DNA from 2 places in the Brevibacillus sp. BC25 genome. Region 1 is predicted to be linked to the other one. Evidence: predicted binding sites of a transcription regulator. Region 1 holds the regulator's gene; the other holds the start of a gene.
What was found. The regulator NrdR, encoded in region 1, represses ribonucleotide reductase genes. The targets are predictions, from matches to a motif close to AACACNATATATNGTGTT.

Region 1 (15,543 bases):
GTTACGTCAGCTACCTTGTAGTTGGTTGTCTTCCAGTCAGCCAGATTGGTAACATCCATGGTGCGGCCATCAGAGAAGGTAGCTGTCAAGTTTACTTGTACGTTGCTGTTCGACTTTGTAGATACAAAGCGCTTGTTTGCTTCCAGCTTGGTCACGATTCCGACTTCTACCGGGATGGTGATCGATTTGCCGCCGTATTTCGCGGTGATCGTCGCACGTCCGTTTGAGAGACCTGTTACGCGGCCGTTTACCACATCCGCTACTTTCAGCGAGGACGAGGACCATTCTGCATCGTTGGTCACATTGTCCGAATTGCCAGCGGAGTCTGTTGCGCTCAGCTTGATCTCTTTTGATTCACTAACATTCAGGATCATCATGCGAGGATCGACAGAGAGATTGGTCGCTTGGTCTACTTCTACCGCAATCGTAACCGACTTGCCTTCGAAGGTACCTGTTACGGTCGTTTTCCCTGCTCCTGTCGCTGTGATCTTCCCGTTCATTACTTCTGCTACAGCTGCAGAAGCCGTGCTCCATGTCGCTGTATCTGTTACATCCTTGTTCGTTCCATCTGCGTAAGCTGCAGTCAGCTTAACGGTTTCGGACTTGCCATTTCCAAGCACGATCTTTTTCTTGTCTACGGTCAATGTCTGCATGACTCCGACCGATACGGAAATGTTCACTGTGCGTGTTCCGTATGTTGCTGTTACAGTCGCTGCACCTGTTGACACACCAGTGATCAAGCCTTGACGCACGCTTGCTACATTAGGTGCACTGGATGACCAAACGACTTTTTGTGTGACATCTTCAGCAGGAGTGCTTCCATCTGGATACGAAGCTGTTACCTTTACTTGTTTCGCGCCACCGACAGGGATTGCTACTGTCGTGGTATCTGCGGACAAGTTTTGCGGTACATCTACATCGACAACCAGTGTCGCTGTTTTTCCGCCGTATTTAGCAGTTACATTCGCCGTTCCAGCCTTGTAGGCGGATACGGTCTTGCCGCTTGCAAATACGACATCTGCATTATCCGAAGACCACTCTACTTTTGAAGTGATATCTTCACTTTTACCGTTTGCGAAGGACGCGTTTACAGTTACGTCTTCCGTTTTTCCGCTTTTCATCTTCAGGAAAGCAGGAACGATATACAAGGAACGAGGTACTTCTACATCTACGCGTACCTGAACCGATTTGTTTCCGTATTTCGCAGTAATCACCGCTTCACCGGACTTCACCGCATGGATTTTCCCGTTGCTGTAATACGCAACGTCCTCGCGATCGGAGGACCATTCGGCCTTATCGTTCACGACTGTGGAACCGCCGCCATTGGCATAAGTTGCTTTCAGCTCAATGTCTTCTTCCTTGCCCACATTCATGAAAATGTTTTGCTTGTTGAGTTCCAATTTTTGCGTTGTATCCACATCGACTTTGATCGTCGCTGTTTTTGTTCCATACTTCGCCGTAATGGTTGCTGTACCTGCGCCATAAGCCTTGATCGTGCCTTTGAGCGCATCGGCTACAGCGGTATTGTCTGAAGACCATTCAGCCTTGTCGGAGACGTCTTCCGTTACACTTCCATCCGGGAAAATGGCCTTGAGCTTGATTTTTTCTTCGCCGTTCAGCAAGAGTGAAACCTGGTTTTTGTTTGGCTCCAGTCTGTGGGCAATCTCGACGTTTACAGAGATCGTTGTCGTCTGGCTGCCAAACTTCGCTGTCACGGTACCAGTTCCTGAATTCAAACCTTTGATTGCACCGTTGACTACAGTCGCAATCGCCGGATTATCGATGGACCAGTCTGCTTGGGTCGTTACATCTTCTGTTGTCCCATCGCTGTATACAGCTGTCAGCTTTACATTTTCCGTGCTGCCAATTCTCACGTTCAACGTTTGATCTTCTGTTGTCAGTGCCTTTACCTTTTTGGTTACATTCACACCCACTACGACAGGCTTACCCATGTAAGTAGCGGTAATGGTAGATTTCCCTACCGATTTGGCTGTAATCTGCCCCGCATATACAGAGGCTACATCCGCATTTTGCGTGGTCCATTCTGTCTTGACGGTGACGTCTTCCGTTTTTCCGCTCACATAAATAGCGGTAGCCGTCAGCTTAGTAGAGTCTCCATTTTCCAATGTTACCTCGTTCTTGGACAGAACGAGTCGGCTGATTTCATCGGCAGCCAATCCTACCCCTGCGTTTCCAGTCCCCACTAATAGCAGGACGGCCAGAAACAAGAGCATCGTTTTTTTCCAGAACATTAACTAGCCTCCCTCGCAAGTATGAAATTTGCTGATCTTCGAAACCATTCCACCATTACTATATCGGCAAAGAGCAAGAAACAATTTACTAGTTTTTCGTGTCAGGCATGTGTCAAGCTTTGTAACTAGACCTTATTTCAAACGTCTAAATAAAGAGAGAGACTACGAGGGAGATTTCGAAAAATGAAAAATCGAACGACAAACGTACAGCGTCCTTGCTGGCATGGGATATTCATAGTGTTGGGGATTGTCATGCTGCTCGGTCTAATATGGTCGGGCTACAACTGGTACCGCATCGAACAGACGATTGAGAAAGCCAAAGCCCAACACGCAACCGTCGGCATTGTCCTCGGTGCAGCGGTCTGGGGTGAGGGACCTAGTCCTGGTCTGCGCGAACGTCTGGAGCAGGCGGCGACCCTGTATGAAGAAGGTTATGTATCGAAGCTGTTGGTCACAGGCGGCCTCGGTGAAGGCAAAACGATCACGGAAGCTGCTGTGAGCAGAAATTATTTGGTGGCCAAGGGAATTCCCGAAGAGGACATTTTGCTAGAAAGTAAGTCTACCAGCACATACGAAAACCTGCTGTACGGCCAGCAGGTCTTGGAGGAACATCATATTCAAGACGCCCTGATCATCAGCCATGACTATCATTTGGCCCGTGCAATGATCATGGCTGATTCACTGGGAATTGTCGCCTCGCCTGTAGGGACGACGTCACACGTCCTGTTTGGACCGTATCATAAGGCGAGAGAAGTACTCGCCCTCACGCATTGGGAGCTCTCTCGCCTCTGGACTCACGTGCTAGGTACGGTGGTTCTCGCGTAAAATTTCATATACATCGACAAAATGGCGGATTCGCTCCATGATGCGAGCCGCTTTTGTTTGTTCGATCCGATTTCCATTGGAGATAGACAAATGCTCTTGCAGTTCATTCAGCGCGTAGTTTGAAGTAAACAGCGTAGGCAAATGGTTGTTTGCCCGCTGATTCAATATAACCCCCAAAATCTCGTCCCGAACCCATGGCGTCAAGTTCTCCGCACCGATATCATCGAGGATCAGTACAGGCACTTCTTTCAGTAGCTCCAGCTTCCCTGCGTACGATTGATCCGAGATAGAATCCTTCATCTCCCGGATAAAGTCCGGTACATAAACCAGCAAGGAAGCAACGTTGCGCTCCGAAAGCTCACGACCGATTGCTCCCATGATGTAGCTTTTTCCAACACCGAACGGACCGTGCAAATAAAGTCCTTTTACCCGCTCGCCTGTTCCGACTTTTTCACAAAACTGAATCGCGGCATCTACGGTAGCCAAATTCCCGGAGTCAATGACCAAGCCCTCAAAGCTCGCGTTCAAAGTCTCTTCGGAAACGTAATAACTGCGCATCAATCGGCGGCGGCGAATCTCTTCCTCGTGCGACAGTTGCTTGGAACAGGGCGTCATCGAGCTGATAATATGTTGGTGAGCCAGCTCCAATTGAGTGCTATGCCCCTTGACCAGATTCGGGCACTCGCCAAGACCCGGACAACGCTCACACCAATACTGCTCCTTGACTGCCGTATAGATGTTGGAGAGCGAGCGAAGGTAATCGTCTCGAGTCAATGCGGGATGCTCTTGTTGAAATGCTTTTAAATATGCTGACGAACGAAACATTTTATCTAACTGCTGATCCGGTGTCAGCAACTGACGCGGTGTTCGTTTGGCGAGCTCTTGCATGAACTCACTGATAGATTCCACGTTCCCTCACACTCCTTATTTCCGTTTTCGCAAGGTTTCCAGTCTTTTCTGCAAGTCTGGAAAATCCTGAATGGACTGTTTCTTTTCAGCGTCCGTTGCGGTTTTCTCCTGCGACAGCTGCCACTCGACAGATGCTGGCAGCTTGTCCTGCAAGATAGCTCTACCGTTGCGTCTGACAGGAGCAGATTCCTTCTTGCCCGTTTTTGCCTTCTCGGCTGTTTGTGCCCGTTGATCAGCACGTTCGAGGATCTGTTTAACTGCCTCGTCAACTGTTGCGATCCGCTTCGCTTTCCAGCTATCACGAATCGTCTCCATGTACGCTTTTGGCAGCTCCATTTGCATGCTGGCTAGCGTATGGAGCAGCAGCGCATTGACGACTTCCGGCTGCATCCCATCCGCAAATACAAGCGTTTCAGCACGTTCCAAAAACACCTTACTGATTCTGCCACCAACGACCTTTTCCAACAGGGTCACCGGAGATAGCTGGCGACAAGCACGGATAAAGGCTTCACTGCCAGGCTCAGGCAAGCGACCAGGTCCCCAGCCATCCTCTGTCATGTCAGTTGCAGGCGCCGTTCGGTATAGCTTGTCTTCCGTGTAGCGTTGTACCAAACGCTTGCGCAAAACTTCTCCGTCCAAGCTCCGATCCGATTTGTACAGCGTCCAATCACGCAGCTCCTGCCCCATCCCCCAGCTGTCCAGCTGATAGAAATGGCACAGCGAGAACAACAGCTCCATGCTCTTGCCTTCCAAAACTTTGACCGAGTCGGCATTATCCGGCAAGTACAGGCGCAAGGACGATACGCTCAGCGAGTGGTTGACCTGTGCCTCATAGCCAGATTTCATCGGCGCTTGCGGGAAGCTGGTGTCCATCTCGGTTAAAAATTGGTCTCGCTCCGACCCTTTTTTCACTTCCAGCTCCGATTGTTTCAACGACTGGAACACATCATGGAAATCTTTCGTGACGTTTTCCACAATGGAGTATTCTTGATCCAACTGACTGCCAAGAGTATCTGCATAATGCTGGCGCAGTTGCGAATAGCGAACATTTTCGATTTTGTTTAACAACATCAACGACAGTACATAGTCTGCAAAAAACTCAGCCGGACTAAGCGGCGGTTTGATTAAGTACTCGTAATAATAGTCACGCTGCTGATTTTCCCTGCGGCGCACCTCGACTAGCCCGATTGCCTCCAGACGTTCACGCGCATCCAATAGCCGATCCAAAGAAAGCGAAGTCGTCAGCATCAAACTGCGATGGGTCCCCTCCGAGGAGGCTCCGCTCACCTCCTGCACGCCATGGACGAGCAGTTGGTAGAAAGCGTACGATTCGACACCGATGATCGGCAAATATAGCTGCGTAACAAAGCCCATTTCGGCAAAGCCAATCGGTCTTGCCATCCGCACCAGATAACGATCCTTCGGCAACAACTCGTTCCAAACTAAACGACGCATCAGATCTTTCCTTCCTGACAAAATTCGATTCTTTTATTATAGCACGACTCCCCATTCATTCGCGGAAAAATCAGCTGGAAAGCCAAAGAAGCCCTAGCGGATCGGCCGCAAGAGCGAGTGAGAAGTTGCGAGTCTGGCAGAAAAAAGCTTATCTATTCTTTTGGAAACGAGCTATTTCGCGCTTGAGCCAATAGCTCCTCCAGCTCTTTCATAAATACATTGATATCTTTGAATTGGCGGTATACAGAGGCGAAGCGTACATATGCGACCTCATCGACATGGTATAAACGCTCCATGACCTTCTCCCCAACGTCATTGCTTTGGATCTCTGCTTGCCCGCAGCTGCGCAATTCTTTTTCAATGTCGTTCACTACATTTTCAAGCACTTCCAACGGTACGGGACGCTTTTCGCAAGCACGCACTAATCCGCGCAATATCTTGTCTCGACTGAATTCCTCGCGTGTTCCGTCCTTTTTCACAATTAACAAAGGTGTTTCTTCTACCATTTCAAAGGTAGTAAAACGGCGCTCGCAGGCTTCGCACTCGCGGCGACGACGAATGGATTTATTATGATTGAAAGGACGTGAATCCAGGACTCTAGTCCCATTATATTCGCAAAATGGACAACGCATATCAGAATCAACTCCAATACTGACAATACTTGTCTACAGTGTCCCTCATATTCCTGTCAGAAGTCAAGTCAATCCTTGTACCTATTTAAAGCATAAGTCGAATGGAGTACAATTATGGTACTGTTGGAGGGATAGTCATGCGTTTAGTATCTTTAAAGCACCTACAGCCTGGAATGAAATTGGGACGTACGGTCTTCACAGATGATGGAAAGGTGCTACTTGGAACCGGTATGCAATTAACGGAACGACTCATCACCGGATTAGAGCGAGCTGGTGTTGATTCGGTGTATATCGATGATCCCCGTACCAGTGACATCGTTGTGGAAGAAGTGATTCGCCCACAAACTAGACAAGTAGCTGTGGAAGCCATCGAGAAGACGATCAAACAAATTACAAACTCAAACAAGCTGGCCCGGAAAATTTCCTTAAAAGAAATGGGCCTTCATTTTCAGCGTGCCTTTAGTTCTATTTTGGACGACCTGATGCAAAACAAGCAAATGGTTGGACATTTGACGACGATCTCTTCTCATTCGCCATCCTTATACCATCACTCCGTGAATGTGGCCGTGCTGGCGACTGCTGTGGGCATGTCTCTGGGCTACAATCGCACACAGCTCATAAACCTAGGCGTAGGCGCCATGCTGCACGATATCGGCAAAATAAGCCTGCCTGAAGAGCTGTTGCAAAAAACAGAGCGTTGGACGGACGAAGAGAAGGAAATCGCCAAACAGCACACGATGCTTGGCTTTAACTTGTTACGAAAGCAGCATGACATCTCGCTTATGTCAGCACACGTCTGCTTGCAGCACCATGAACGGCTAAATGGAAGTGGCTATCCACAGGGATTATCCGGCAAGCAAATTCACGAATTCGCACAAATCGTCGGTCTCTGTGATATTTATGACTCATTGACTTCCCCACGTCCATGGCGCAAGCGGTACATGCCACAGGATGCTGTCGAGTACCTCCTAGGCTCTGGCGGTACGCTATTCGAGCATCATCTAGTAAATGCCTTTATCAAGCACATTGCTATCTTCCCGATTGGAAGCAGCGTCGTTTTGAATACTGGTGAAGTCGGGGTAGTGAGTCGGGTTGATCCAGACTATTCACATCGTCCCACTGTACGGGTATTAAAGGACGGCCGAGGAAACGATGTTCCTACCCCTTATGACCTCGATCTCAAGGCGAACATCCGACTGTTCATTGTCGGCTTTGAAGATGATGATCTGTTTAACGTGAACTCATTAGATGAATCTCCTACCTCATCGTAAATACGAAGCAACCAAAAACCCCTTTGCTCGAAATCGGCAAAGGGGTTTTGTTTATGCTGCTTATTTTACACCAACGGCAGCTGCTTCTTTTGTTTCAGCTTGATTGTGCTGCTCAGATACGTGGCGAACCAGGTCTACGACGCGGCAGGAGTAGCCCCACTCGTTATCGTACCAAGCAATCACTTTCACCTGATTGTCTCCCATTACCATCGTAGACAGACCGTCGATGATCGAGGAGTGATCGTTGCCATTGAAATCGCTGGATACGAGCGGCTCATCGCAGAACTCGAGGTAGCCTTTCATGCTGCCTTCGCTCGCTTCACGCAGGACGCGGTTTACTTCGTCCAATGTAACTGGCTTCTTCGTATTGACCACCAAGTCTACTACAGAAACGTTTGGAGTCGGTACGCGCAAGGAAAAACCGTTTAGTTTGCCATTCAATTCTGGCAAAACGATTCCTACTGCACGAGCAGCTCCTGTCGTCGTTGGAATGATGGACTCGCTAGCTGCACGTGCACGACGCAGGTCTTTATGCGGATTGTCGAGATTCACCTGATCGTTTGTAAACGAGTGAATGGTAGTCATGAGACCTTGTTCGATACCGAATGCATCGTTGAGCACTTTTGCCACAGGTGCGAGACAGTTGGTTGTGCAGGAAGCATTGGAGATAATGTGATGATTGGCATGGTCGTAGGTGCCTTCGTTTACACCCATCACAATCGTAACGTCTTCTTCTTTCGCTGGTGCTGTAATCACAACTTTTTTCGCACCGCTTTGCAGGTGCTTGCCAGCACCTTCGCGATTGTTGAATTTACCTGTAGCCTCTACAACGATCTCGACTCCGAGGTCACCCCAAGGCAGCTTCAGCGGATCACGGTCAGACAGTACAACTGTTGCTTTTCCATCTACGATAATCTTGTTGTCTTGGACTTCCACTTTATTTTGCAGGCGTCCGTGGATCGTGTCATATTTCAACAAATGTGCAAGCGTCTCCGCTGGATAGCTAGCGTTGATTGCAACGATTTCAATGTTGGGGTCCTGAATAGCGCGGCGGAATACCATGCGGCCAATACGTCCGAAACCATTAATACCGATTTTAATTGTCATATATAGAAACCCCTTTCGAATTGAGTTACGCTTATCTGATACTTTTATTATAATAAGTATGACACAATTATCAATGTGTTTTACTGAAAAATAAATATTTGGACGATTTACCCTACCCAAAAAAAAGAGGAAAAAGCCGCTCTCTTATCAGCAAGAGAAGCGGCTTTTCATGATTTTTAACGTAATTGAAAGTCGTATATATTTTTATAACGATCATGATAATAGAGCACTCGCTGGACATATTGACGGGTCTCCCCATATGGAATGTCCTCAATCGTCTCGCGAGTTCCGTTCCATTGCTCACTCGCGAGCCATCCGTTTACTTTGCCCGGACCGGCGTTGTAGGCTGCAATGACTTTGACGATATCGCCATCATAGCGGGACAGCAAAAAATCGAGATACCATGTCCCAATCTCGATGTTCATGACGGGGTCGTACAAGTATTCGCTGTCCTTTGGACGGAAGCCTGCCTCCTTGACGATCCACTGCGCTGTATCCGGCATGATTTGCATGAGCCCGACCGCACCTTTTTTCGAAACGCGATCTGTCGCAAACCCACTCTCGGAACGAATGACGGCTAATACCAAATAAGGATCCACCTCATATTTTAGTGCAGCCGTCACAATCTGTTGCTCATATTTGATCGGGTACATCCATTTCCACACCAATGGCGTGTTTAGCAGCAGAAATACACTCGCCAAAACGAGCAAAATCAATGCTGCACGTTTGCCAAAACTCATGATTGACGCTCCGATCGAATCGCGGCCAATACCGCCTCCACTTGACGCTCGGTTTCTTCACGCGAACCAGAATTATCGATCAAAAAGTCTGCGCCCTGCTTCTTCTGATCAATGGGAAACTGCGCCCGCAGTCTTTTTCGTGCTTGTTCTTCTTCCAATTCGTCGCGCTCCAGCATTCTCGCCAATTGCATCTCGTAGGGCGCATAGACGACCACGATTTTTTCTACCATATGCGTAAGCTTGCTCTCATACAGCAGAGGAATGTCCATAAAGACGATCTCGGCTCCATTCGCTTCTGCTGTTTCGGCCTCTTCCCGCATGACGCGGCGTACCTCGGGATGGACGATGGCGTTCAGCTTTTGACGCTCGGACTCGTCCGAAAACACGATCTCACCTAGTTTTTTCCGATCAATCTGACCATCTTCCAATAGGATTTCTCTTCCAAAATGGCGCACGATCGCTTCATAGGCCAGTTTACCTGGTTCTACAACCTCTCTGGCGATCTGGTCAGCGTCAATGACAGGAATTCCGCGCTCTCGAAGCATACCTGTAACCGTGCTTTTCCCAGTGGCAATTCCGCCTGTTAATCCTAGTATCATGCCCATCCTCCTCCCTTGGTCGAACTGATATAACTGCTTTGTGAAAAACTTCTCGAAGTTAGTTACTGGTTCTTTTGGCAATCGGGACAAATATGCGTCCCTCTGCCGCCGACTACAAACCGAATGATTTCGGCCCCGCACTTCGTGCACGCCTCATCTTTTCGTCCATAAACTAATAGCGATTGCTGGAACATTCCCATCTCGCCCTGTCCGTTCACATACGACTTGATGGAGCTACCACCTTGTTCTACCGCTTCTTGCAAAGTAGAGACGATGCTTTCGTGCAGTCGGATAACTTCTTTATCTGTCAGCTTTCCTGCTGGTTTCTCCGGATGAATGCCTGCTTTAAAGAGTGACTCGTCCACATAAATATTCCCCAGTCCTACAATACATTCCTGGTTTAGGAGAAGCGGCTTAATTTTTGTTGACCGTCCTTTTAACAATTTCCCCAAAACTTCGGGAGTAAAACTTTTATCTAGCGGTTCTACCCCCAGTTTTGCCAAAGGTCCGACGGTTGTTTCCTTCCCCTTAGGGAACAGATCCATCGTCCCAAACTGACGAACATCCCGATAACGCAGCTCTGTTCCGTCCGTAAAATGGAAGACGACATGGGTATGCTTCTCAACGGGATCATCCGCCTGATACACGCCGTAGCGCCCTTCCATACGCAGATGGGACACGAGCACATCCTCGTTTAAGAAAAACTGAATGAATTTTGCCCGCCGTTGGATATCCTGGATGGTTTGTCCCACCAAGAGAGATTTGAAAGCTTCCACGTCATCTGGCTGACGCACAATACGCGCCAAATGAACACTTACTCTCTCGATCGTTTTTCCCATAACCAAGCCACGCAGAGTCCGTACGACGGTTTCTACCTCAGGCAATTCTGGCATATGCCCTCCTCCTCTCGCTGTCTATCCATCTTATGTTCTAGGCATGCCTACTTCGCATCGTACCAGGTACGTCCGTCACTGACATCCACCTTGAGTGGCACGTTGAGGGACAGCGCACTCTCCATCACTTCTGGCACCAGCTTGCGCATGACCTCCAGCTCATTTTCTGGCACTTCAAATACAAGCTCATCGTGCACCTGTAAAAGCATGCGGCTAGCGAGACCTTTCTCCTCGATTGCCTCCTGCATGCGAATCATCGCCAGCTTGATCACATCGGCAGCAGTACCCTGGATCGGTGTGTTCATCGCAGTACGCTCGGCAAACGAACGCAGGTTAAAGTTGCTGCTGCGAATATCAGGCAGGTAGCGACGGCGGTTCAACAAGGTCGTCACATAGCCATCCGCCTTCGCCTGTTGGACAATCTCGTCCATCCAGCGCTTCACACCGGAGAAGACATCAAAGTAACGCTCAATGAAGTCCCCGGCTTCTTTACGGGTAATATTGAGGTTTTGCGACAGACCGTAGTCGCTGATGCCGTATACAATCCCGAAGTTGACCGCTTTTGCCTGACGGCGCATTAGCGAGGTCACTTCTTCCTTACTCACACCAAATACGTCCATGGCGGTGCGGGTATGAATATCCATTCCTTTTTGGAAGGCGTCAATCAAATTTTCGTCTTGCGAAATGTGGGCCAAAATCCGCAATTCAATCTGGGAATAGTCGGCCGCCAGCATGTACCAGCCGTCCTCCGACGGGATAAACGCCTCGCGAATCTTGCGTCCTTCTTCCATGCGGATCGGGATATTTTGCAGATTCGGATCCGTACTGGACAGACGCCCTGTCGCCGTAGTCGCCTGGTTATAAAGCGTATGCACCTTGCTCGTCTTCGTATGGATTTCCTTGGTCAAGCCCTCAATATACGTAGAGCGGAGCTTACCGAGCTGACGGAAGATCAGGATCGCATCGATGATCGGATGGTACGGAGCGAGCTTCTCCAATACATCCGCACTGGTAGAAGGACCTGTTTTGGTCTTTTTCAATACAGGTAGAGACAAGCGGTCAAACAAAATCTCACCCAATTGCTTCGGCGAGTTGATGTTGAATGCCCCACCCGCCAGCTCGTAAATCTGATCTGTCAGACCCGCGAGCTTTTGGTCCAAGTCTTCCCCCATTTGCACAAGGCGTTCACTGTTTACCTTGATGCCTTGCTTTTCCATGAGAGCCAGTACCATACTCAGCGGGGCTTCCAATTCACCGAGCAGTTTTTCCATTTCGTTTTCCGCCAACTGCTCACGCAATACAGGTACGCTCTGCCAGATTGCAGCCGCTTTATGCGCCACATGCTCGCTCAGCACGTCCATTTCAGGAACAAGACGTTTGGCACCCTTGCCGTACACCTCTTCATCTGACAATACTCGTGTCTGTGCGTATTGGGCCGCAATGCTATCCAAGGTTGGGTTGCTCTCAGCCGCATTCAGCAGGTAAGAAGCGAGGTACACATCAAAGCTGATGCCTTTTATCGCCAAATCATGCCAAGCGAGTCCAACCGTGTCTCGCTTGCCGTCAAATACCCACTTCTCCTTCGTCGGATCAGCCAGCCACTCACAGAGTGCCTTCCATTCCTTAGCTACGTCCCACGGAACGAACATCACCGTATCTTCCACAGCCAGTCCAATTCCGAGGAATGGCGCATGGTGATAGTTTTCCCCGTCCATTTCGATGTAAAGAGCCATTGGCGAAGTCAGCTTGGACTCGTACGCCGCTTTGTTTTCCTCTGCAATCATCTCAAACGAAAACGGCTTGGCGTCTGCTTGTCCGCTTCCATCTACTGGCTGTGCCACTTTGATCTTGGACAGCAGCGATTTGAACTCCATCTTTTTAAAGAACTCGCTTAGAGGTACACCCTCATAGCCTTCATAGCCAGTCTCTTGCACATCCAGCTCCACAGGCGCTTCACGCAAAATGGTTGCCAAGGCTTTACTCATGTTCGCCTTGTCTACATTCTCACGCAGGTTCTCTTGCAGCTTTTTGCCTGACACTTTATCGATGTTTTCCAGTACCTGCTCAACAGAGCCGTATTCGTGCAGCAGCTTCAAAGCTGTTTTCTCCCCAACACCAGGGACACCTGGAATGTTGTCGGACGAATCCCCCATCAAGCCTTTCAGATCAATTATTTGCAGCGGCTTAAGGCCGTACTTTTCGTGAATTTCTTGCGGAGTGTAGAACTCGATTTCACTTACACCCTTGCGCGTCAAAGCGACGGATACATGCTCAGACACGAGCTGCAGCATATCTTTGTCTCCGGTAATGACAGTCGTTTTCCAAGCTTGCTCATCTGCCTGCTTCGTCAACGTACCGATAATGTCATCCGCCTCGTAGCCTTCTAGCTCGAAGCGTTTGATTGAGAAGGCATCCAACAGCTCCCGAATCAGTGGAAACTGTTCAGACAGCTCCGGCGGAGTTTTGCTGCGTCCCCCTTTGTACTCTGCATACTCGCTATGGCGAAACACGACTTTTCCCGCGTCAAAAGCAACCATGATATGCGTTGGCTTCATTTCCTCCAACACTTTTAACAGCATAGTCGTAAAGCCCAGCACTGCGTTCGTATGCAGTCCTGCCGATGTAGACAATAAAGGGAGCGCATAAAACGCCCGGTTCGCAACACTGTTTCCGTCAATCAACACAAAATGACTCAAGGAATTCGACCCCTCTCGTTACAAAACTACTATCTTTAATCGTAACATAGGGCAAACATCAAAGCCAAGCCGTAGATATGGCGGGTAAAGAACAAGGTGATTGAACAGACTATGAAAAAAATGGACAAGGAAGGTGAACCTATGAATGGGAGGAAAATGATTCCGCTCTTGCTCACGCTATTTCTTTCCTTCGGGTCAATACCAGTAGCAGCGACCCCACATGCAGAGCCTGAGCCCGCTGACAAAAAGCTGATGGCTTTTGTCATTGATGACTTCGGGAACAACATGCAAGGGACGGAGGAAATATTATCGATGCCAGTCCCTCTAACCGTTGCCGTCATGCCGTTTCTGCCAAGCACGAAGCAGGATGCCGAGCTCGCCCATCAAAAAGGACATGATGTACTCGTTCACATGCCGATGGAGCCGATGAAAGGAAAACGCTCCTGGCTCGGTCCTGGAGCTATTACGGCTGATCTGTCCGACGATGAGATTCGCAGTCGCGTGGAGAAAGCGATTGCCGATGTACCACATGCGATTGGCATGAACAACCATATGGGCTCTAAAATAACGGCTGACGAGCGAATCATGCGCATCATCATGAAGGTTGTCAAGGAGCGTGGGCTCATTTACCTGGATAGCAAAACCACGGATAAAAGCGTGGCGGCGAAAATCGCGGCTGAAATGGGCGTGCCTCATGCAGTGAATCAAATTTTTCTCGATGACGTGTACTCTGTCCCACATATTACGAAGCAAATGGAGCTCGTCTGCAAACGAATCCACAACCATCCCTTATGTATCGCGATCGGCCATGTTGGGCCTCCTGGCAAGAAAACAGCCTCCGTTCTGCGCCAGTACATCCCGCGAATTCAGAAGGAGGCCGAATTTGTAACCATTTCAAAGCTTATCCAGCAAACTGCTCATTAATTTTCGCCACCAGCTCTCCTCCACACGAGCCTCCGTTTTCAGATTTCCCGACAGCTTTACGTATTCGCTCACGGCTTCTGTAATAGCCTGAGCGATTTTTTCTTGTGCTTTGGGATTCGTTAACATTTCGCGGTCATGTACATTGCTGATAAAACCCATCTCTACGATGACAGACGGACAGTAATTATGACGCAGCATGTAGTACGTCTTCCCCCTGACTGGCTGGTTGCTCGTCCCTGTCAGCTTGTTCAGCGAGTTTTGCAGCAGTTCTGCCAGCATATAGCTTTGTTCGGTATCTTGGTACAAAAGAATGGCACCCCGTCGCCGCGAATTAGACGCCCAGTTTACATGCAGGCTGAGCAACATCTGGGGACCGATCTCTTTCGCCAAATTCTTCCTCTGCGCCAAATCCCGAATGTGCCTTGATCGGTTGTCCAACCACCGATTCTCATCGCTCAGTGCGATATCTTTGTTCCGATTCAAGGCCACCGTATAGCCAGCTTCTGTCAACTGTTGGTATAGTTGCTTGGCAATTTGCAGATTGATGTCTTTTTCGTACAAATCCCCATAAGAGGTTCCCGAATCTACACCCCCATGACCTACATCAATCAAAATGTGAAATGGGGTGAGCGGCAATGCCTCGCTTCGCGTCGGGATACAGATGAGGATAAGTATGAAAGCAGCGATACGGAAAATAGCCTGTAAGTTTCTCATGCCTGTAGGATAACCGGATTGAAAAGAAACCTTTCAGGCGGTGAGGTACACATAACATTGTGAATTTTTTAATCCAACTGTACAATTACAATAATGAAACATGATCTTACCCGCATAAGAAGGTGTACTAATGAATCAATCTTTGGAAAAACCGTTATTCCCCCCGTATTTGGCTCTCTTAATCGGGGTGATCGCCATTTCCTCTTCTGCGATCTTTGTAAAGCTATCGGATGCACCTGCTCCGATTATCGCTACGTATCGCCTGATTTTTTCTGTTCTCTTAACGCTTCCTTTTTTAATCTGGAATCGTGGTGCCATCGCAGAGATTGGAAAAATGTCCAAAAAAGTGTGGCTACTCTGTATTTTATCCGGAGCCTTTTTGGCAAGCCACTTTCTGTTGTGGTTTGAATCGCTGAACTACACGTCTGTAGCCAGTTCTACTGTGCTCGTTACGTTGCAGCCATTATTTGCATTCATCGGCGGTTATTTCTTTTTTGGTGAAAAAGTTCGATTCCTGGCTCTATCA
Region 2 (15,543 bases), on a different contig from region 1:
CGCGCGTGGATGCGCGGTTAGTCAATCGCAGAGTAGTAGAGTCGCTCACTTTATGCGGCGCACTGGACTCGTTGCCAGGACATCGCAGTCAGCTTTTGCTATTGCTGGATGAAGCGGTAGGGAAGGCAAACAGCAAGAGAATCGAGCGAGATGCCAACCAGCTCAATTTATTTGCGGGAGAAGAAGATGCGGCACCTTTGCCTGAGCCGGTAGAATATCCCGAGGTACCGCCGCTCTCACATACACAGCAATTAAAAGAGGAGCGGGATTTGATCGGGGTATACATCTCGGGTCATCCTCTTGATCAGTTTGCCCATGTCGCCAGTCGCCCGGAAGTAGCGGTTATCTCTTCATTGGGTGACGTACCGCGCGACAAGACGGTGAAAGTATTCGGAATGATAACGGAAGCCAGACGCATCCAAACGAAAAAAGGGGACCCGATGGCGTTTATTACGCTAGAGGACAAAACGGCACCCGTAGAGCTGGTCGTTTTCCCACAGGTGTATGCGAAGTATGCACCACTGCTCGAGCGCGAACAAATCGTCGTGGCAGAAGCCCGCGTCGATCATCAGGACGACATGGTCAAGCTCTTGGCTTCCCGTTTCTGGGATGCACAAACGCTGCCGCAACCGAAGGCCGAGACCGTATTATTTGTCAAAATATCAGCAGAGCAAGAGCATGATTCGACGCTGCAAAGACTTTCACGCTTATTTGTCGAAAAAAAAGGAACGATTCCCGTTATCCTCTTCTACGAAGGAAAAAGACAGACAATTCGCCTGCCAGAAGCAAATTGGGTAGACGTAGATAAGTCATTTTTGGAGCAAGCGCGAGAAATTGTGGGGCCTGACAGCGTAATTCGGAAAGAAATGCCTATAAATTGGGGAGGATGAGGAATGTCCTCCCTTTTTCGCCGTTTTCGGCAGGTTTACAGGAGAACAGTTTTTTATTATATTGAGAGCATAACTCAAAAAGTGGTCAGACCACTTAGAATAACCCAGGCATTTTTTACTGCCTACAAGCCATCATAGAAACTATTATCGTGAAATGGAGTGGGATCTCATGTCCAACCTGAGAGAGGAAGCACTGGAGCTTCACAAAAAGCATCAAGGAAAATTGGAGGCAGTGACCAAGGTACCCGTTCGCAATGCTTACGATCTGAGTCTTGCCTATTCTCCTGGGGTTGCTGAACCTTGCAAAGATATTTTTGATGACAAGTCCAAAGTGTACGATTACACGATGAAAGGGAATCTGGTTGCAGTAGTCAGCGACGGTACTGCTGTACTGGGTCTCGGAAACATCGGACCAGAAGCAGCAATGCCGGTTATGGAAGGTAAAGCAGTTTTGTTCAAATCCTTCGCAGGCGTAGATGCATTCCCGATTTGCTTGAATACAACAGATGTAGATAAAATCGTAGAGACAGTAAAGCTGCTTGAGCCTACTTTTGGTGGCGTTAACTTGGAAGATATCGCAGCTCCTGCATGCTTCGAAATCGAAGAGCGTCTGAAGCGCGAAACAAACATCCCGATTTTCCACGATGACCAACACGGTACAGCAATCGTTACAGCGGCAGGTCTGATCAATGCTCTGCGCGTGGTTGACAAAAAGCTGGAAGATATCCGCGTAGTAGCGAACGGTGCAGGTGCAGCTGGTATTGCGATCATGAAGCTTTTGATTTCCATGGGTGTTAAAGAAGTGATCATGGTTGATACAAAAGGAATCGTGTACGAAGGCCGTCCATTCGGTATGAACCCAGTGAAAGAACAAATGGCGAAAATCACGAACCGTAGCATGCTGCAAGGTGACCTGGCTGATGCAATGAAGGGCGCTGACGTATTTGTCGGTGTATCCGTAGCTGGCGCTGTTACACAAGACATGGTTCGTTCGATGAACCGCGATCCGATCATTTTCGCTATGGCAAACCCAGTACCAGAAATCATGCCGCAAGAAGCAAAAGAAGCAGGTGCGGCAGTAATCGGTACAGGCCGTTCCGACTTCCCGAACCAAGTAAACAACGTTCTGGCATTCCCGGGAATCTTCCGTGGCGCTTTGGATGTACGTGCAACGGAGATCAACGAAGAAATGAAGCTGGCTGCTGTATATGCAATCGCAGACCTGATCACGCCAGAAGAGCTTACTGCGGATAAAGTGATCCCTTCCGCATTCGATCCACGTGTAGCGCCAAACGTAGCTGCGGCAGTAGCAAAAGCAGCGATGGAAACGGGTGTTGCTCGCATCACAGTTGATCCGGAAGAAGTAAAACAAAAAACGACGAAATTGACAGCTATCTCTTACCAAGAAGCGTAAAATACTCTTTATCGAGGCACCGACGACACCCTCCGCGAAAAAACGTAGGATTCTTACAAACGTGGAGGGTGCTCCTCGTTAAAGGTACGAGTAAGGAGGATAATCGTGCTCGACTCTTCTCAAGATCGAAAGGTTTACGAAGAAATTCTCCTGCAACTTCATGAAATCATTCAGGAGCAAAACTTGCGACCCGGGGACAAGCTGCCGTCTGAGCGAGAGCTGTCCGAGCAGCTGGGAGCAGGTCGTTCCTCTGTACGCGAGGCTCTTCGGGCTCTGGAGCTGCTCGGACTCATTGAGACGCGTCGCGGGGAAGGCACCTTCCTCAAGCATTACCGACACAATAGGCTGATCGATATTCTTGGCTTTTTTATCCTACGGGATACCAAAACCAAGAAGGACTTGATCGAGATGCGGCGAATGCTAGAGCTGGATGCTGTCCGCTTAGCCTGTAGACGGGCGACTGACAAGCATTTTGATGAAATGGAGCGCATCCTGGCAATTGCGGAGGAAAGAGTAGCAAGAGGCGAGGTACCTGCGGAGGAAGACTATCAGTTTCATCGTGTCATATGTCGCTCCAGCCGCAACTCGATTCTGCATCGCATCTGGACGCCTTTGGTTGAGTACAGCAACAGTATCCGCATTGAATCACTGTCGCGCGAAGGCAGAGCGAGTGCAGCACTCGTAGAGCATCGACAGATTATGGAAGCCATTCGCGAAGGCGATGTGAACGTCGCATTAGAGAGAATGAAGAAGCATTTGGAGAACAGCAAGCTTTAGTTTTCCCCCAATTTGCGAGGGGCGCTGGCGCTGTGATATGATGATGCAGTCCTGTATTGGACGATTGAGGAGGAAGCCAGTATGTGGACGGTCATCTACATCGCTCCTAGCGCTAGAATTGCAGAACGGATACAGCAACGTTTGACAGATGAAGGGTTTTTGGTAAAGGTTCGCGAGGGCAAGGTCTCCAAGCAATACGAGATTCTCGTGCCGGAGAGCGAACTAAACGAAGTCCGGGATGTACTCGGCACGATCCTTCACTGAAGAGAAAGGTGGGTGTACCTGTGCTTAAAGATCTTTTTGGGAAGAAGCGCAAATTCGCTACAGTTCCTTCAGAGACACTAGCACGTGTCCCTGCTTCCACCGACATTAGCAAGGAAGCGGGTACGAAAGAAAAGGAAGTCCCTGAGGGATTAATGAATAAATGCCCACATTGTGGGACGATTCACTACTCAAAGGATTTGGAGAAGAACTTGCGCGTCTGCAAAGGCTGCCAGTTCCATTACTCCATGTCCGCTCCAGAGCGTCTGCAAGCGCTTCTGGATGATGGGGTTCTGACAGAAGAATTTGATGCCAATTTGATTACCGCCAATCCACTCGGTTTTCCTGGTTATCTGGAAAAAATGGAGCAAGATATGGCCAACACCAATTTGAACGAGGCGATCATTACAGGCGAAGGTGTTCTGGCTGGAAGCCGCATCGTGATTGGGGTCATGGATTCTCGTTTCCGTATGGCGAGTATGGGATCAGTCGTCGGGGAAAAAATCACGCGCGCAATTGAGCAAGCGATCGAACGGCGTTTGCCTTTCATTTTGTTCAGTGCATCTGGTGGAGCACGTATGCAAGAAGGCGTATTGAGTCTGATGCAAATGGCGAAAACCAGCGCAGCGTTGTCTCGATTGGATCGCGAACGCTTGTTGTTTGTCTCGGTCATGACGAATCCTACATATGGTGGCGTATCAGCCAGCTTTTCTTCGTTGGGAGATTATAATATCGCAGAACCAGGAGCTATGATCGGTTTTGCTGGGCGTCGAGTCATTGAGCAAACGATCCGTCAGGAGTTGCCAAAAGACTTCCAAACAGCGGAATTCTTGTTAAAAAACGGGCAACTCGATATGGTGGTACACCGTAAGGATATGCGAAATACGCTGTCCAAACTGGTAGAGATGCACACGTCTCGGGAAGGAGTAGAAACATGGCAGGCGAGCTCTCCTTTGAAAAGCCATTAGTAGAATTACAAGATAAGATTAAGGAATTGCGCCGTTTTACTGAGGAAAAGGGAATTGATTTCTCTGATGAAATACAGCGTCTCGAACAAAAATCAAAAGAGCTTGCTGTGCAAATTTACGGTAATTTGACTCCATGGCAACGCGTACAGCTGGCTCGTCATCCGGAACGGCCAACGACTTTGGACTATATACAACTACTTTTTACTGATTTTATCGAGGTTCATGGAGACCGTTTGTTCGGAGACGACCATTCTATTGTGGGTGGAATTGCCAAGCTGGATGGGCGCCCCGTTACGATCATCGGTCACCAAAAAGGGAAAGACACAAAAGACAACATCAAGCGCAACTTCGGGATGGCTCACCCAGAAGGCTACCGGAAGGCATTGCGTATTATGCAGCAGGCGGACAAGTTCGGTCGTCCGATTATTTGCTTTATCAATACATCAGGTGCTTATCCTGGAAAAGCGGCAGAAGAGCGCGGCCAGAGCGAAGCGATTGCCCGCAATCTGCGTGAAATGGCGACATTTGGCGTGCCGATTATTTGTATTGTTATCGGGGAAGGCGGAAGCGGTGGAGCCTTGGCGATCAGCGTAGGTAACCGCATCTTTATGTTGGAGAATTCCTATTACTCCGTGATTGCACCGGAGAGTGCCGCTGCGATTCTCTGGAGAGACTCCAGCTTGGGTATGCGTGCAGCGGAGACGATGAAAATTACGGCTCCTGATTTGTTGGAATTAGGAGTCATTGACGGAATTATTGATGAACCATTCGGAGGAGCCCATCGTGATTTGATCGCGCAGGCAGGGATGGTCAAGGCGGTCATCGCGGAACAACTAGAACAGCTGGGCCGTTTAACTCCAGATGAATTGATACAGGACCGTTACGAGAAGTTTAAACAGATTGGAGAATTCGCCACCCTGTAAGAAACAGGGGGCGTTTTTTTCTTTTTTCTCCGAGGAAAATCTGCTACAATCGAAGTCGAATGAAAGAGTTATCAGAGCTTTCAAAAAGTATGGCACATATCTTTTGAGTGTATAACAGATATGAGGTTTTGAGTGATACAGCATGTTTCATACAAAGTATGGTACATACTGTTTCCGTTAAATGACATGCTAAAGACGATACGATTGGAGAGGTGGATTCCATGCGGAAACTTGCAGTTCTCACTAGCGGTGGAGATTCTCCTGGAATGAATGCCGCGGTCCGGGCGGCTGTACGTCGTGCTCATTTTCACGAGGTACAGATGTTTGGGGTTTACCACGGATACGAAGGGCTGATGAGGGGAGATATCAAGGAGATGTCTCTAGGCTCTGTTGGGGATATTATTCAACGGGGAGGAACCATTCTCTACTCCGCTCGCAGTGAAGCGTTCAAGACGGAAGCCGGACAGCAAAGAGCGGTGGAACAATTACATGCTCATGAAATTGAGGGTCTGATTGTCATTGGGGGAGACGGGTCGTTTCGCGGTGCACAGAAGCTAACCGAAAAAGGCTTCCCGACTATTGGCGTACCGGGTACGATTGATAATGATATTCCATGCACCGATTTCACGATCGGGTTTGATACGGCATTGAATACCGTTGTGGAAGCGATCGATAAAATCCGCGATACGGCCACCTCGCATGAACGCACGTACATTATTGAAGTCATGGGGCGAGATGCTGGCGATCTGGCATTGTGGGCAGGGCTTGCAGCTGGTGCCGAGTCCATTATTATCCCGGAAGCGTCGCAGGATATGGACGACATTATTGAACGTTTGCATGCTGGACAGCGCCGTGGTAAAAAGCATTCCATCATCATTGTGGCGGAAGGGGTAGGAAGTGCCGCTTCTTACGCCGAAGCGATCACGAAAGAGACAGGCTGGGAGACTCGCGTAACGGTACTAGGTCATATTCAGCGCGGTGGTTCCCCTACTGCGATGGACCGAATGCTGGCGAGCCGAATGGGTGCAGCAGCTGTCGATTTGTTGCTGGAAGGCAAGCAGGACCGAATGGTTGGGATTCAGAACAACGAGATCGTTGACGTTGATTTTCAAGAAGCATTGGCGAAAAAGCATCAATTGGATTTATCCATTTATCAATTGGCGCGCACGCTATCTATATAAAACTAACAGTTTTCGGAGTGTAGAGGAGGCTTACATCCTATGTTAAGGAAAGCAAAAATCGTGTGTACCATTGGACCGGCGAGTGAATCGGTTGAAACACTGAAAAAATTGATCGAAGCAGGAATGAACGTAGCTCGTTTGAATTTCTCGCACGGTTCCCATGAGGAGCATGCGGCACGAATTGTAAACATTCGTCAGGCATCAAAAGAAACCGGGAAACCCGTTGCAATCCTGTTGGATACAAAAGGTCCTGAAATTCGTACGGGTACGCTTGCAGTAGATGCAGTCGAGCTCGTAGAAGAACATACGCTGATCCTCACCACTGAGGAAGTACCAGGTACTGTTGAGCGCGTCTCCATTACGTATCCAGAATTGCCTCGCGATGTAAAAATCGGCGATACGATCTTGATCGATGACGGTTTGATCGGGTTGACTGTACAGGAAGTGAGTGACACCGAAATCGTCTGCTTGATCAAAAACGGTGGAACACTGAAGAGCAAAAAAGGCGTCAATGTTCCGGGTGTCAAAATCAACTTGCCAGGTATCACAGAAAAGGATGCACAGGATATCGAATTCGGTATTGAACAAGGAGTCGATTTCATTGCGGCTTCCTTCGTCCGAAAAGCATCGGATATCTTGGAGATTCGCAAAATCCTGGAGCGCCATAACGTGCGTATCGATATTATCGCGAAAATCGAAAACCAGGAAGGCGTCGATAACGTAGACGAAATTCTGGTAGTAACAGATGGAATCATGGTTGCGCGCGGTGATTTGGGCGTAGAGATTCCGGCAGAAGAAGTACCACTTGTTCAGAAGAAGCTGATCAAGAAGTGTAACGAACTCGCGAAGCCAGTCATTACGGCGACACAAATGCTTGATTCTATGCAGCGCAACCCACGCCCGACACGTGCAGAAGCGAGTGACGTTGCGAACGCCATTTTCGATGGTACAGACGCAATCATGCTCTCCGGTGAGACGGCTGCCGGTAAATACCCGGTTGAGTCTGTCGAAACCATGGTGCGCATCGCTGTACGTGCAGAGCAAGAGCTGAATTATCGTGAGATCTTGTACGCACAAGCACAGCTCAAACAAGTGACGATTACCGATGCCATCAGCCAAGCTGTTTCCAATGCAGCATTGGATCTGGACGCAGCGGCAATCATTACTGCGACCGAAAGCGGACACACAGCTCGCATGGTATCAAAGTTCCGTCCAAAAGCACCAATCGTGGCTGTAACGCCGCATGAAGCGATTATTCGCCGTCTTGCACTCGTAAATGGTGTGTACCCGGTGAAGGGCGAAATGGCGAATACAACCGATGAAATGCTGGAGATGTCTGTCCAGGAGGCGCTTGATGCAGGCTTCGTTCGTCATGGCGATCTCGTTGTAATCACAGCAGGTGTACCTGTCCGTGAAGTTGGGACAACGAACCTGATGAAAATCCACGTCATTGGCGATGTGGTAGCAAAAGGACAGGGAATCGGCCGAAAAGTTGTCACAAACAAGGTAGTTATTGCCAGATCCGCTGAAGAGGCGCTGGCAAAGGTAGAAGAAGGGGCGATCCTCGTAACCATCGGTACCGACTCCGATATGATTGAAGCGTTTGGCAAGGCTGGAGCAGTGATTTGCGAAGAGGGCGGACTTACCTCTCACGCAGCCATTGTAGGCCTGAATCTCGGCGTTCCAGTCATCGTAGGTGTGCAATTTGCTACGGATGTATTGAAGGACGGGCAAATCGTAACGGTGGATTCTGAACGTGGGCATATTTACTCAGGACATGCCCGGATTCTATAGGTAATACTATTCATCTTTAATACAGCATACCTCTGAAGGGTGACCAAGCGTCACCCTTTTTTGGCTTGGGGTAAAAAGGATTAGCCGACGAACTACCTGATAAGTTTTACCAGATAACGGTGATTATTAGGTGGTGCAAAGCGAATGGGAATCTGTTAAAATCGGTCGGTGGCTTTGTGTCAGGACGGATTAAATCCATACGTTCGGGGTTTCCAAATCATGACAGAATGGGTGTTGTAGCGCTCGTTGCCAAGAAAAGGCTGAACATAAAAGGGTCCTTCTGTACGTCCAATGTTCGGGATTTTGTGTCAAGTGTTTTTTTAGAGCAAACACAACATCTAGTATTGTCGAAAATTATTTCGCACAATATATAGGTAAAACTATTGAGTTTTTCAGATAAAGATAGTTAAACTAGAGAGGAAAGATTCGAAGGAGGAACGATATGCTGGCGACCGAAACAGTATCCCGAACTCAATTTTTGCGGGATGAATTCTTAGACCAATATTCTGATTTTCCGATCCATATGAGTCCTCTGGGACAATTTGTTTACTACCGTACTTATTCTCGCTTTGTACCGGAAAAGGGAAGACGAGAAACGTGGAAAGAAACTTGCCGCCGCTCGGTGGATTACAATATTAAGCTGGCTTATCAGCATTTGAACAAAATCGGAATGTACGCCGATTCTCGCGCAATGGAAAAAGAGGCAGAAGGTTTGTTTGACAACATGTTTAACCTTCGCCAGTTTTTGTCTGGCCGTACCTTGTGGGTTGGCGGTGCAGACAACGGTGTAGCGGATTTGTATCCGTTGGCGAACTTCAACTGCTCCTTCCTGAACATCAAGTCTTGGGATGACTTGGGCGATTTGTTCTACCTTCTCTTGGTAGGAACTGGCGTAGGCTTCAAATGCACGAAGGAAATGGCTGCTGGACTGGGCCCGATTCGCACGAATGTTTCGCTGCTTTCTTCTGAATACAGACCGCTGCCAAAGCATCAACGCCTGGAGCGTTCTGAGCTGAATGTACTGGATAACGGCTTTGCCAAAATTTATGTGGGAGACAGTAAAGAAGGCTGGGTAGAATCCCTGCGTCTCTACCTGCAAATTTTGACAGATTCCACTTATGAACACATTCACACTGTGAAAATCTCTTACAACAGTGTGCGTCCGAAAGGCGAGCGACTGAAGCGTTTTGGTGGTACTGCTAGTGGTCATGAGCCGCTTCGCGAAATGTTTGAAGGAATCGATAAAGTGTTGAAAAACCAAATCGATCAGCATTTGGCACCAATCGAGAGTGATGAAAAAGGATACGGTAAAATCCGTCCGATACATATTCTCGACATTGGAAACCTCATCGGAGCAAACGTCGTAGTAGGTGGCGTACGCCGTACAGCGGAAATTTTCCTGTTCGATCACGATGATTACGAGTGCATGCTGGCGAAATACGGCATCAATGGCTTCTGGACAGATGATCAGTTGAACCACCACCGTCGTGTGGGCGAGCTGTTGGGAGTGCACAAGCCTGTGTGGTTTGACAGCATCCAAAATGTAGGAGATGGACGCTCCGGTCTGGATCACCGCCGCATGTCCAACAACTCGATCGCCTTTACCAAACAACCGACCAAGCCTTTCCTGAACCTTGTGTTCACCTTGATGCAATTGGAAGGCGAACCAGGCTTCATTAACTTGGAAGAAGCAAACCGTCGTCGTCCAAATGCAGAAGGCTTGAACCCTTGTGCAGAAATCCTGCTCGATTCTTATGGCGTCTGCAACCTGACGACAGTCAATCTGGTTGAATTCGTGAAGGATCGCGCGGATGGATCCAAGTATCTGGATCTCGATGGCTTGCTGGAAGCACAACGCAAATCTGCTCGTGCCGGTCTGCGCATGACGCTGGTTACGTTGGAGCTGCCGCATTGGGATACCGTTCAACAGCGTGACCGTTTGCTCGGAACTTCCCTTACTGGTGTGAAGGATGCGTTGGCATCCCTTGGATATACAGAAGAGCAAGAGCTCGAACTGCTGCGCAAGCTGGGCGATGCTGCTCGTGACGAGGCGAACCGTTATGCGTATGAGCTGCGTGTGAACTCTCCACTCCTGGTAACGACCGTGAAGCCGGAAGGTACGCTGTCTCAGGTAGCTGGTGGTGTCTCCAGTGGTCTGCACTGGTCCCACTCGCCGTACTACATCCGCCGCATTCGTATCAATGCTGAGGATCCATTGGCAAAAGCAGTGCAAGCTCTTGGCTGGACTGTAAACCCAGAGGTAGGATCACCAGGTGAAACGTATGAAGAGCGCATGGCAAATGCACGCACACTCGTGATCGATTTCCCTGTAGCATCAGGTGCAGAAGAAACGAAGAACGAAGTAAGTGCAAAACGCCAATTCGATACGTACTTCCGTTTCCAGAAAGAATATACCGAGCACAACTCTTCGAACACCATTACGGTTCGCAAGGAAGAGTGGGTAGAAGTAGAAGATATTGTTTACGACAACTGGGATAATTTCGTAGGTGTATCCTTCTTGCAATTGGATGGAGGAAACTACCAATTGGCTCCATACGAAGAGTGCACCAAAGAACAGTATGAGGCATTGAAACAGTCCATGAAGCCGTTTGATCCTGCAATTTTACAGCAGTATGAAACCGGCGGAGAGGCTGATCTGTCCACGGCTGAATCTTGCGAAGGCGGCGCTTGCCCGATTCGCTAAGCGATCCGAATAATGAAAGGCAGAGGTAGACTGAAAAAAATCAGTTTACCTCTGTTTTTTTTATGTGGCTGTAGTGGAGAGAAGAATATTTCCAGTCTAGGCTCCAGGCTCCGTCCTGCTGGGGGCTGGGACTGCCCGCTCCGAAGGGATTCGCGGGGAAACGCAAAAGTGGTAGCTGCTACGTCGCGTGGGCGCGGTTGCGTTTCTTTTGCCCGCGAATCCCTTCGAAGCTCGGTAGGACTCCACAAGTCGCTACGTCTGGAAATATTCTTCTCTACGTAACTGATGCCATTTTTCAATCTGTTAATGTCTTTAAGACACGTCTAACACGGAAAGGTCGGAGAGGAAACAGGAGAAAACAGCGAAGATCTTTGGGACGCCGACCGAGACGGAATGCAAAAAGCGAAACACGCTCTTAAGCGTCCACCTCTGAAATTACTTCGGTGAAAGGACTACTTTGGACGCGGTTTCGCTTTTTGCATGGAGTCGGGCAGTCAATCCTACAGCGGGAGGGACAAGAAGCTGAGCGTTTTCTCCTGTTTCCTCCCCACCACAACAGCAACGTATTTTCTTGTCCTTGTATGGTACAATCATCCTATAGAGAAAGGAGCGATCCAAAATGACTCCCATTATTCATTCCCATCGATTGCGCGTCCGCTATGGCGAAACCGATCAGATGGGTGTGGTCTACCATACGAATTACTTGAACTGGTTTGAAGTAGGAAGAACAGAATTGATTCGCCATGCGGGGATCACCTATCGTGAGCTTGAGGAAAAAGGCGTACTTCTGCCTGTCACAGATGCGAACATCTCTTACAAACAACCCGCCCGCTATGACGATGAGGTAGAGATACGGACGCGAGTAAAAGAGATGAGTCCTGTCCGTCTCACTTTTGCTTACGAGATTGTTAGATTGCCTGACCAACAGCTGTTGGTGTCAGGAGAGACGATGCATGTATTTACCAACACAGCTTTGAGGCCGATTCGCTTGTCGCGAGCGGAGCCTGACATCTATGATTGGTTGGACTCCCAGCATAAAGGAGGGGAATAGGCATGTTCCGCTTTTTTGCCATTCTGTTTGTCGTCGCGTTTGGATTAGAGCTTTGGGGGCTTATTACCATTGGATCGTGGATCGGTGGTTGGAATACAGTCGTGCTGGTCATTCTTACGGGGATCTTGGGAGCTTGGCTCGCAAGGCAGCAGGGGATGCAAGTATTCCGGATGGTCCAACACCAGTTGTCGCGTGGGCAAATGCCTACGGATTCGCTCATCGATGGTGTTTTGATTTTGATCGGTGGCATTTTGCTCTTGTTGCCTGGATTCGTCACGGATGTGATTGGACTGGTCTTCCTCATTCCGTACACACGGATGATTATTCGTCATCTGTTGAAGCGCTGGCTGTGGAATCTCATCTCGTCTGGTCGTGTTCAATTGTTTTTCCGCCGCTAATACAGATATTCCCTATAAAAAAGAACCGCTCCGAGCTGTGTGACATGCTGCTCGTAAGCGGTTCTTTTTACATTGGGTCAGGTTTTCTTCCCGCGGATGTAGCCCCATACATCGACGAAGACGTTGGCTTTTACCAAAGCATTGATCATGACGAGTGAAACAGGTCCGATGATCAAGCCCAAGAATCCAAACAGCTGGAGGCCGACAAACAGCGCGACCAGCGTGAGGAGAGGGTCGAGACCGACGTTTTCCGCAACGACTTTTGGCTCAATAATTTGACGGAAAATCAAGACGACCCCGTACAAAATAGACAAGCCGATGACCATCGTGTAATTGCCTTTGAAAAACATGTAGATGATCCAAGGAACAAAGACGGTCCCTGTCCCAAGATAAGGCAAGAGATCGACCAAGCCCGTGATCAAGCCAATCGTAATTGCATATTCGACACGCATGAACAACAGACCAATAATCACGATGGCAGCGGTTAAGGAGATGAGAGTCAGCTGCGCCTTGACGAACCCGAACAAGGCATTGCGCAAATCAATAAAAATTTGATCGAGGCGGCTGTTTACCCCTGTTGGCAAAAGACGGCGAGCCCGCGCTTCCCAAAGAGCAAAATCTTTGGAGATAAAGAAGGCACCCATGATGGAAATGACAGAAACCGTCGCCATATTTGGGAGTGAGACAAGCAAGTTTTTCAATCCATCCAGGAATTTGACGATCAAGTTCTGTCCGACATTCGTGATGGTCGAGATTGTACTGCCTACCGTACTGGCGAGCTTCTCTTGATATCCTTGATCAAGCTGAGCATAAAACCACTGAATCTGATTGTACAGTCCCATTAAAAAGTCTTGAGAAATCGTAGTTTGCAAATAATGGGCTAGCTCCTGTGAAACGACGGGCAAGCGTTTGGCCAGCTCTCCGATTTCCACGACCGTTTCCGTGATGATCAGTGTGACCGCTCCACCAGCGAGCAGCATCAAAACCAAGAGCGCGATTATGACCGAAAGCCAGCGTGGAATCCGGAACTTTCTGGTCATGAACGTAACTGGTTTGTTGATGATGAGCGCAATGATTAAAGCGATTATAAATGGGTACAGTAAGGGTGTTGCGTGTTGGAATACCCAAATCCCTACATAGACAAGCAGGCAAACCCATAACAAGCGAATGATTTGAAAGAGGCGCTCTACCCAGTTTTCCTGATTCAAACGATTTCTCCTTTCCGCCGCGAAGGTGCGAACAAAATACTGATGTTTCTATTATGCAGCATGCCTGATGGGTGGAGCAAGAATCGCGAAAAAACAAAACTCCGTTTCACCCTTCGAAACATTTTTTCGCCAACCTTATTCACAAAATCGCAATAATCTTTTATAATTGGGTCGTCTTAGTGGATTCTTTTCTCTCGCCTCTCCCCTTACATGAGCGTCATTTTCATGTACGACCATGTGAGGATTTGCGTGGATACATTCCCTGTCAAGAGTGGTGGATGAAAGAAACCGCTGCTTACAATTGCATAGATAGGATGTTCAAAAAGTCTTTTTTGAACGTGATCAGGTTGTTTATCAGTCATGGCGGACAAGCGAAGACTAGATAAGCACTACTACTTGAGTGGAAAAGGAGAGGGAGTTCTATGACAACTACTCGTGGACTTGAAGGCGTTGTTGCCGCTCAATCATCCATCTGTTCGATCGTCGATGGGGTTCTTTGCTATGGCGGGATCAACATCGATGAGCTGGCAGAACATGCAACTTTTGAAGAGGTTGTATATTTGCTCTGGCATGGAGCGTTACCGAAGCGTGATCAGCTAGACGCTTTGAAAAAACAATTGGGTGAAAATGCAGCAGTGGCTCAAGAAGTGCTGGAAAGCATTCGCCACTATCCAAAAGGCGTACACCCAATGGCGGCGTTGCGCACAGCTGTCTCTTCGCTAGCGCTCTACGACACAGAAGCGCAAGATATGTCTTCTGAAGCCAACTACCGGAAATCTATCCGTCTGATGGCACAAACTCCTACCTTGATCGCTGCTTACGAGCGTATGCGTAAAGGTCTGGAGCCAGTAGCTCCACGTGCAGATTTCACGATTGCACAAAACTTCCTCTACATGCTCACAGGCCAAGAGCCAACAGAAACGGCAGTAAAAGCGTTTGACGTTGCTCTGATCCTGCATGCTGACCATGAGTTTAATGCATCAACATTCTCTGCTCGCGTATCTGTTGCGACTCTGACTGACATTTATTCCGGTATCGTATCCGCAATCGGTACGCTCAAAGGCCCTCTGCATGGCGGCGCTAATGAAGCAGTAGCGAAAATGCTCAATGAAATCGGCGGCATGGCTAACGTAGAATCCTACATCCGCACCAAGCTGGATAACAAGGAAAAAATCATGGGCTTCGGACACCGTGTATACAAAGACGGTGACCCACGTGCGAAATGGCTGAAAGAAATGTCTAAAGCATTGACCGCGCAAATCGGTCGCCCTGAGCTGTATGAGATGTCTGTGAAGATCGATGAAATGATTTCCGGCGAAAAAGGCTTGAAGCCAAACGTTGACTTCTACTCCGCATCTGTTTACATCTCACTCGGTCTCGAAACAGACCTGTTCACACCGATCTTTGCCATCAGCCGTATGTCCGGTTGGACGGCACACATCATGGAACAATATGAAAATAATCGCCTGATCCGTCCTCGCGCGGACTACACCGGTCCGGTCAACCAACACTACGTTCCAATTGACCGCCGCTAAGAACTCGCTATTTTCGAGCGTGGCAGGTGGTCAGCCAGGCTGATCGCTCCTGAGCGCATGCTTGAGAACTACCACAAGTGAGTGGTAGTTCTCCTACGTCTGGAAATATTCATAATCACCAAATATATATAACACTGGAGGGATTTTTTGTGTTTAAAAACCTGACGCAACCAACTGTAGGCGAAAAAATTACTGTGGATAACGGTAAACTGGTAGTTCCAAACAATCCGATCATTCCTTTCATCGAAGGTGACGGTACTGGCCCTGATATCTGGAAAGCTTCCGTTCGCGCTCTGGATGCAGCTGTAGAAAAAGCTTACAAAGGCGAGAAGAAAATCGCTTGGTTCGAAGTATTCGCAGGTGAAAAATCCTTCAACCAATATAGCGAGTGGTTGCCAGAAGATACGCTGACTGCTGTTCGTGAATACCTGATCGCAAT

Region 2: the regulator NrdR is predicted to act here: its motif matches at 8,537-8,554, upstream of nrdJ (ribonucleoside-triphosphate reductase, adenosylcobalamin-dependent).

The regions. Positions count from the first base shown of each region.
Region 1 covers NZ_AKIX01000015.1:10,005-25,547, forward strand. The annotation lists gene PMI05_RS03310 (Ig-like domain-containing protein) at 1-2,252, opposite strand, end outside; gene PMI05_RS03315 (YdcF family protein) at 2,436-3,077, shown strand; gene dnaI (primosomal protein DnaI) at 3,054-3,986, opposite strand; gene PMI05_RS03325 (replication initiation and membrane attachment family protein) at 4,002-5,441, opposite strand; gene nrdR (transcriptional regulator NrdR) at 5,594-6,073, opposite strand; gene PMI05_RS03335 (HD-GYP domain-containing protein) at 6,211-7,344, shown strand; gene PMI05_RS03340 (glyceraldehyde-3-phosphate dehydrogenase) at 7,405-8,451, opposite strand; gene PMI05_RS03345 (lytic transglycosylase domain-containing protein) at 8,628-9,191, opposite strand; gene coaE (dephospho-CoA kinase) at 9,188-9,796, opposite strand; gene mutM (DNA-formamidopyrimidine glycosylase) at 9,853-10,683, opposite strand; gene polA (DNA polymerase I) at 10,731-13,379, opposite strand; gene PMI05_RS03365 (divergent polysaccharide deacetylase family protein) at 13,521-14,303, shown strand; gene PMI05_RS03370 (N-acetylmuramoyl-L-alanine amidase) at 14,274-15,017, opposite strand; gene PMI05_RS03375 (DMT family transporter) at 15,148-15,543, shown strand, end outside.
Region 2 covers NZ_AKIX01000071.1:23,753-39,295, reverse strand. The annotation lists partial or broken gene PMI05_RS19365 (DNA polymerase III subunit alpha) at 1-890, shown strand, start outside; gene PMI05_RS19360 (NADP-dependent malic enzyme) at 1,060-2,304, shown strand; gene PMI05_RS19355 (FadR/GntR family transcriptional regulator) at 2,410-3,081, shown strand; gene PMI05_RS19350 (hypothetical protein) at 3,163-3,345, shown strand; gene accD (acetyl-CoA carboxylase, carboxyltransferase subunit beta) at 3,366-4,310, shown strand; gene accA (acetyl-CoA carboxylase carboxyl transferase subunit alpha) at 4,277-5,233, shown strand; gene pfkA (6-phosphofructokinase) at 5,455-6,414, shown strand; gene pyk (pyruvate kinase) at 6,454-8,208, shown strand; gene nrdJ (ribonucleoside-triphosphate reductase, adenosylcobalamin-dependent) at 8,651-10,912, shown strand; gene PMI05_RS19320 (thioesterase family protein) at 11,532-11,963, shown strand; gene PMI05_RS19315 (FxsA family protein) at 11,966-12,361, shown strand; gene ytvI (sporulation integral membrane protein YtvI) at 12,439-13,569, opposite strand; gene citZ (citrate synthase) at 13,992-15,104, shown strand; gene icd (NADP-dependent isocitrate dehydrogenase) at 15,254-15,543, shown strand, end outside.